DNA from 2 places in the Herbaspirillum sp. Her4 genome. Region 1 is predicted to be linked to the other one. Evidence: predicted binding sites of a transcription regulator. Region 1 holds the regulator's gene; the other holds the start of a gene.
The links. The regulator LexA, encoded in region 1, represses DNA repair genes until DNA is damaged. The targets are predictions, from matches to a motif close to ACTGTATNNNNATACAGT.

Region 1 (3,948 bases):
GACGTAGCCATTCGGATCCTTGGGCGCGATCTCGATGACGCGCAGCAGGTGTTCGTGAGCTTCTTCGATTTTGTTGATTTTCAGATAACTATCGGCGATCTTGTTGTGGGCGTAGGTGTCCTGGGGATCGAGCAGGATGGCGGTCTTGTGGGACTCTACGGCCTCCTTGTACATCTCCATGGCATGAAAGGCTTCGCCCAGGGCGGTGTGGGAGGGAGCGAAATTGATCTGGTATTCGAGCGACTTCAGAATCGTGGCGACCGCCTCGTCAAAGCGCCGTGCGTCGATCAGGGCGCGGCCCAGGTGCGACAGCGGGCCCGGCGCATTCGGTTCGCGTCGGGCCGCATCCTCGAAATATTTGATCGAGGCTTCCGGATCATTCTTTTCGTGCAGGGCATTGGCCAGGCCGATGCGTGCCGCCCGGTTCTCCTTGTCGATGGCGATGGCGCGCTCGTAGATGGCGATGGACTCGTCGATGCGATCCTGACTCAGCACCGTGCCGGCCAGGTTGCTCAGGTATTCGGCGTTGTTCGGATCGGCCTCGATGGCCTTGCGCAGGTATTGCTCGGCTTGGGCGAACTGGCCTTCCTGCATGGCGATCAGTCCGCGCGCGTGGTTGGCAAACACCAGATTGGGGGCGCGGGCCAGTACGGCTGTACAGATCGTCTTGGCTTCCTCGGTCTTGCGATTGTCGAGCAGGTCCAGACATTTGCGAACGTCCAGCAGATCCTGCAGGTTGGACTTGGCGGCCGCCGGGGCCGGAATATGTTTGCCGTGCTTGTTGCTGCTCTTGCGCGTCGACATCGAAAAGGGTCCTCTTGGTTGGGCGCATCCATTGCGCCGGGCATAGCTGTCCATCAAGGATGATATGCGTAACCGGTCACAGGTGAAGAGCTAAATAGAAAGCAAAAAACCTCCGTTTTAAGCGGAGGTTCATGCATAAACAAGCGATCAGTCGCCGCTGGCAGCGTCTTTCCTGCGGTCGGGCCTGCGCGCCGGCCTGAATTCAGTTCCAGCTGCGCAGCAATCCCACGGCCAGTCCTTCGAGTGCGAACTGGTCGTCTTCCGGCTTGACGATGATGGGCTCGAATTCCGGATTCTCGGGGAAGAGGGTGATGACGCTGCCGCTCTTCTGGTAGCGCTTGACCGTGACCTCGTCAGCCAGGCGGGCCACCACGATCTGGCCATTGCGCGCCTGGTCGGCGCGCCGCACGGCCAGCAGGTCGCCGTCCAGGATGCCGGCGTCGCGCATGGACATGCCGCGCACCTTGAGCAGGTAGTCGGGCTTGGCCGGGAACATGGCCGGGTCGACCTGGTAAGTCTTTTCCACGTGTTCCTGGGCCAGGATGGGGGAGCCCGCTGCGACGCGCCCGATCAGCGGCAGGCTCAGCTGCATCAGGGCGGGATGGGGCAGGGCCATCTGGCGTGCAGTACTGATGCCTGTGGTACCTGATTCGCGCAGGCGGATGCCGCGCGAGGTGCCGGGGGAAATCTCGATGGCGCCCTTGCGGGCCAGGGCCTGCAGATGCTCTTCGGCGGCGTTGGCGGAACGGAAGCCCAACTCGGCAGCGATCTCTGCACGCGTGGGAGGGAAGCCGGTGTTCTCGATGGCGTTCTTGATCAGGTTCAGGATCTGTTCCTGGCGCGCAGTCAGTTTGAGCATGAGGGTGGCCTTTCTCGGAGGGAAGGCTGTCTGGATGAACAGTCTGTATTTTTATACAGGTGCAATCCTTGTGTCAACGGCAACATGCATATTCCGGGGCGGAAAAGGCAAGCTTTCTCATTTATATAGAGCGCGCTGCAACTGAAGAATCTGGTTTTGAGCCGCTGGCGGCGATGTGCAGGGCCCGCGTTGTGGCCCCGCGGCCGCAGTGGCGTGACGCTGGCATTGCTGTCAGGACGGAAACCTAGTATGATCTCGGGTTTTCCTCTTCCCACACCCGTCTTGACGCCGGGGTGGGCGTCTTCAATAAGTCCATAAGGAGTCTACATGCGTCATTATGAAATCGTATTTATCGTCCACCCGGACCAAAGCGAGCAAGTGCCGGCGATGATCGAGCGTTACAAGGGCATCGTCACCACCCGCGGCGGCAAGGTCCACCGTGTCGAAGATTGGGGCCGTCGCCAACTGGCTTACCAGATCCAGAAGCTGGCCAAGGCTCACTACGTCTGCCTGAACATCGAAGTCGACAGCGAAACGCTGGCTGAAATCGAAACCGGCTTCAAGTTCAACGACGCCGTCCTGCGCCACCTGACCGTCAAGATGAAGAAGGCCGAAACCGGTCCTTCGCCCATCCTGAAGGCAGTGCAGAAGGAAGACGCGGCCAAGAGCCGTACCGAAGCTCCGGCAGCTTAAGCGCTGCGACACCATAGCGGAGAGTGAACCAGCTTCAAGTCATCGCCAGCCTGGCCGAACGTGATGTATTGCGTTATACGCCGGCCGGTATCCCGATTGTCACTGCCAGGTTGCAGCATCAGTCGGAGCAGACGGAGGCTGGCATGAAGCGTCAGGTCGAATTCGAGATCGCGGCGCTGGCAGCGGGGGAAATCTCCGGTGCGCTCAACAGGGCGGCACTGGGTGAAGTCTTCCGGTTCACCGGCTTTTTGGCCCGCAGGAATCGCAACAGCAAGAGCGTCGTGTTTCATATCGTTGATTTTGGCCCGGTCGCGCCGGATTGAGCGGCGCAAGGTAGCCAAACAGACCTTACCCAATTTTTAGATACAGGAGCCAACCATGGCATTCGGTAAAAAGTTCGATAAAAGCAAGCTGAAAAACAAGCGCCAACAGCAAAACCCGCTGTTCAAGCGCAAGAAATTCTGCCGTTTCACCGCCGCTGGCGTTGAACAGGTCGATTACAAGGACGTGGACACCCTGAAGGACTTCGTCCAGGAAAACGGCAAGATCATGCCGGCACGCCTGACCGGTACCAAGGCCCACTACCAGCGTCAAGTTGACACCGCCATCAAGCGCGCGCGTTACCTGGCCCTGCTGCCGTACACCGATCTGCACAACGCCTAATCAGCGTCGAGAAATAGGAGAAAAACATGCAAGTCATTCTGTTGGAAAAAATCGTGAATCTCGGCGGTCTGGGTGATGTCGTGCGCGTCAAGGACGGTTTCGCACGCAACTTCCTGATCCCCCAACGCAAGGCCCGCCGTGCTACCGATGCAGCCATCGCTGAATTCGAAGCCAAGCGCGCTGATCTGGAAAAGGCTGCCGCCGAGAAGCTGGCCGCTGCCCAAGCCCAAGGCGAAAAGCTGGCCGGCGCTACCGTGGAAGTGTCGCAGAAGGCCGGCGTTGACGGCCGTCTGTTCGGTTCCGTGACCAACTTCGACATCGCTGAAGCCCTGGGCAAGAAGGGTTTTGCTGTCGAGAAGTCGCAAGTGCGCCTGCCCAACGGCCCGCTGAAGACCGTTGGCGAACACCCCGTGTCGGTGGCTCTGCACACCGACGTGGTGGTCGATGTCACCATCGCAGTCAAGGGCGAGCAAGCGTAATACGCCTGTTTGCTGCAATTCGTTTTGCAATAGAAAAGCCGGGTTCGCCTGGCTTTTTTATTGTCAGTTGTACCAAGACACGCCGCCACTGGCCATCGTCATGGCGCGGCTTGTCAATGGCTTCATATTGCATTCGTTCGCATGAAGCATCTGGTCGTGCAAAAACGTTCGGCCGGACCTACGGCTTCACATCAGCAGGTTATAATGCGCGCCATGAAAGAATCGTCCCGCGGCAATCCAGAATTTTTCCGTGGCCAGAGAGAGTCATCGGACCCCCAGCTCGATGCGCTCCGTGTGCCGCCCCACTCCATCGAGGCCGAGCAATCGGTGCTGGGCGGCCTGCTGCTGGACAACGCAGCCTGGGACCGTATCGCCGACTTCGTCAGCGCTGAAGACTTTTACCGCTACGATCACCGCATCATCTTCGAGCACATCGTCAAGCTCATCAAC
Region 2 (3,948 bases), 950 kb from region 1:
TTGCCGCTGACCGGGACGGAAATCGCCATGCGGAAAGCGCAGCGTCTGCAAGGCAGTATCACGCGCCGCGCGGTGCGCCAGCTCCTGTTCGGCCCAGCACATGAAACGCTCGCATTGCGCCGCAAAGAGCGTGGCCAGTTCCTCGCGGCTGCGGGTTTCTTCCAGTACCGTTTCCTGCTGGCTGCCGATGTCGAAATACACCAGCGCCAGATGGATGCGCGCCAGCCCTTCCCGCTCGCACATCAGGTGGCCATAGACCCGCAGTTGCGCCCAGTGCAGGTGGCGATGATTGTCGGGCAGGCTGGAGAGCTGGCCGCGATAAGTCTTCACTTCTTCCAGCAGCTGGCGCGCGGGGTCATACCCATCGGCGCGTCCGCGCACATGCAGCGCGCCATGATCGGCCGAGAGCGTCACTTCGCTCAGGTAGCCCTCCCCGCGCCGCTGCGTCACGATGGCGTGACCGGCGATGCCTTCCTGGGCGGTGGGTGTGGGCGTGAAGCGCAGATCGAGATCGCCCTGCTTGGCGGTGAATTCGCACAGTGCACGAACCGAGACGGTGTAGCGCGGTGCGGACTGCTCTTGCGCAGCGCCGGCCGAGAGCGCCTCGTTCATGCTGCCGCCTGTTCCCATTGCAGGTAGCACACCGCCACCGGCATGGCGTGTTGCGCACAGTAGTCCAGCCAGCGGCGCTGGTTGTCCTGCAGGCGGTCGCCCGGGCCTTTGACTTCGACCATGCGATAGCGCCCTTGCTGCGGCCAGAACTGGATCAGGTCGGGGAAGCCGTTGCGGTTCTCTCGAATGTCGTCAAGGATGCGCAGGCACCACAGCTTCAGATGTGCAGCGGGGATACAGTCCAGCGCCATCAGCAGCAGCTCGCGCGTGACCCAGCCCCAGGCGACGAAGGGCGATTGCAGGCCGTGCTTGCTCTCATGGGTGGCAAGGAGATGCGCACGGTAGCTGCCGTCATCGAAACGGCGCAGGCAGCGCGCCAGCACATCGCGCCGACGCGCCGCGAAATCGGCGCTCAAGAGATCGGCCGGCTCGCGCTGGAAGGGATGGAAGAAGGCGCCGGGAATGGGCGCGAACAGCGCTTCCCAGCACAGCAAGCCGAACAGGGCATTGGCCAGCGCGTTTTCGACATAGAACACCGGCGCATCAGCCCGCTGCAAATGCAACTGCACCGACCGCTCGACGCGGCCGCCCTCGGCCGGCAACACGAGCTCGATCTGATCGACCACGGCGGGGCGCGGCCGCAGCGCCGGCGGCAAACCCAGCTGGCGCGCCAGGCGCGGCGCGATGCGCAGCAGTTGCTGGCGTTCCGCCTCGCTCTCGGGCGATTGCCGGGCGATCGTCAGCAGGGCTTGTGCGGGACCGAAGCGGCCCAGTTTTTCCAGCACGCGGATGGCGCGTGCCCGTGCACCGGGATAACGGCAGGCAGCGTAGATCTGCTGTGCCTGTGGCCAGTCGCCGGCCTTCTCGCAATGCTGGCCGAGCTGGAACAGCAGGCGTTCACGGCGGCTCTCCAGCCAGGGATTGTCGAAGCGCTCCGCGGGTAGCGCGTCGAGCACGGCAGCGACCTTGTCACCGGCCTCGAAGCGCTGCTTGCAGGCCTGGAGTTGCAGGTAAAGATCAATGTCGGTGCGGCTGCGAAAACCGCGCGCCTCGGCAGAAAGGGCGATCTGTTCATAGCGCAGCGTACCCAGATCGGCCAGCACGAATTCGCTCCAGTCCTGGCGCAGGTTGCCGAAGAACATCAAACGCAAACGTTCACACAGGCCGCCAACCCGCATGCGCAGGACCGCTTCCCCGCCCTGCCCCGGCGCAGTCCATTGCGACAGGCAGCGCGGCGCGGCATGAAGGGGATCGCTTTCCAGTGCCGCCAGCAAGCTGTCCTTGCGCGCCGTCTTGAGCGCACCGCGCACGCTGAACCAGCGCAGCAGCTCCGGCTTGGTCGCCAGCGCGAAGACCTGGGCCAGCGACAGCGGCGCATCCTGCTCCACCCACTCCGGCGGCAGATCGCGGGACGCCTGCAGCGGGCAGCCGATCTCCGGATAAGCCAGACGACTGGCGCGGAAGTGCTCGCCCTTGCGCATCATCATGCGCACGAACAGCGCCCGCGCAGCCAGCGGCAAGGCCGGGAAACGCAGCAGGAAAGCGCGCTCCTCGTCCTGCAGCAGGTCGGCATAGCGCTGCCCCAGCCAATCCAGCGCCTGCTGGAAATTGCTCAGGTAGTAAAAACGGTGATCGGGGACGGCGGACATTGCGGCGAAAAGCAGGCAAGAAAGGAACTGTATGGATGCACAGTATATCGCGTAGATGCCAATAACTACACTTTGGAGACGAGATACCTGAAATATCAGGCTCTGTTCACCTTCAACCTGAATCGCGACTGCCCGCTAAGATAGTCGCCCTGCACAGACCAATCAACACTTCCAGGAGACCGCCTTGCCCAAGCTTTCCACCCTCGCCTTCGCGCTGTCCGCTGCCCTGCTGGCTTGCGCCGCGCCCTTGCACGCGCAGCAGACGCCGCGCCATGATGAATTCTTCTGGCTCGGCGAAATCAACAAGGCCACGGCCGTGATCAACACCGACGAAGGCTTGCTGGACAAGTCGATGACCCCGCTGGTCGTCAAGGGCATCCGCAAGGTGCTGGCCGATGGCGAGCTGCCGGGTGCCAAGCGTCCGAAGCTGGTGATCACCTTCGAGCCGCTGCTGATCCAGGCGGCCGGTCCGCAGATCACGCTGCTGCACGCCGGCCGTTCCAGCCAGGACATGCTGGCCACGCTGCGTGCGGCCATCCTGCGCGAAGACCTGCTGACGCTGGCCAACCAGCTCAACGCCACCACGGCGGCGCTGGTCAGACTGGCCGCCAGCCAGCGCGACACCATCGTGCCCAACTACACCAACGGAGTGGCGGCGCAGCCCAACAGCTACGGCCACTACCTGCTGGGCTTTGCCGCCGCACTGGACCGCGATGCCCAGCGCCTGCGCGAAGCCTATGGGCGGCTGGACCGCTCGGCCATGGGCACCACTGTCCTCAACGGCACCAGCTGGCCACTGAACCGCCAGCGCATGGCCGACTACCTGGGCTTTGGCGCCATCGTCGACAACGCCTATGACGCTGCGCAGCTGTCGGCGGTGGATGGTCCGGTGGAAGCGGGCGCGGTGGTCTCTTCCATTGCCCTGCATGCCGGCGCCTTCATCCAGGACGTGATGACGCAATATGCGCAGCCGCGTCCGTGGATCCTGTTGCAGGAGGGAGGGGCCAATACTTACGTGTCGTCGGCCATGCCGCAGAAGCGCAATCCGGGCCTGCTCAACAGCACCCGGCGCGATGCCTCGATGGTGATTGCCGAGGGCATGGGCGTGGCCATCGTGGCGCACAACATCCCGCCCGGCATGAGCGATGCCAAGGAGGTGAAGCCCAACAAGGAGATGGTGCTCAATACGGTCAAGGTCCTGAAGAACTGGGAAAGCATCCTGGGCGCGCTGGTGATCGATCCGAAACGCGCGCTGGAAGAACTCAACAGCGACTGGACCGCGTCCCAGGAACTGGCCGACGTGCTCATGCGCAAGTACAAGCTGCCCTTCCGCGTGGGTCATCACTTCGCTTCGGAAGTGGTGGAGTATGCCAAGGCCAACAACATCCGGCCGCTGGAGTTTCCTTATGACCAGGCGCAGCGCATCTATCACGAAGCGGTGCTGAATTCGGAATTCCCGCAGGCCCTGCCGATGTCGGAACAGGAGTTCCGCAGCACCCTCGATCCGGTGGCGATCGTGCGCAATCGGGCCACCGTGGGCGGTCCGCAACCCGCCGAGATGGACCGCATGCTGCGCGAGGCCACTGCGCGCGTGGCGCAGCAGGATGCGTGGATCAAGGCCCGGCAGCAGCGCATTGCAGGATCGCTGCAGAAGCTGGATGCGGATTTTGACCGGATGGCCGTCTCG

Region 2: the regulator LexA is predicted to act here: its motif matches at 2,288-2,305, upstream of ACWFUC_RS11380 (VRR-NUC domain-containing protein).

The regions. Positions count from the first base shown of each region.
Region 1 covers NZ_CM176330.1:3,447,426-3,451,373, forward strand. Annotated here, with positions in the region: gene ACWFUC_RS15630 (tetratricopeptide repeat protein) at 1-804, opposite strand, end outside; gene lexA (transcriptional repressor LexA) at 1,007-1,663, opposite strand; gene rpsF (30S ribosomal protein S6) at 1,991-2,356, shown strand; gene priB (primosomal replication protein N) at 2,380-2,679, shown strand; gene rpsR (30S ribosomal protein S18) at 2,735-3,019, shown strand; gene rplI (50S ribosomal protein L9) at 3,046-3,498, shown strand; gene ACWFUC_RS15660 (replicative DNA helicase) at 3,703-3,948, shown strand, end outside.
Region 2 covers NZ_CM176330.1:2,498,686-2,502,633, reverse strand. Annotated here, with positions in the region: gene ACWFUC_RS11385 (ATP-dependent DNA helicase) at 1-612, opposite strand, end outside; gene ACWFUC_RS11380 (VRR-NUC domain-containing protein) at 609-2,261, opposite strand; gene ACWFUC_RS11375 (lyase family protein) at 2,446-3,948, shown strand, end outside.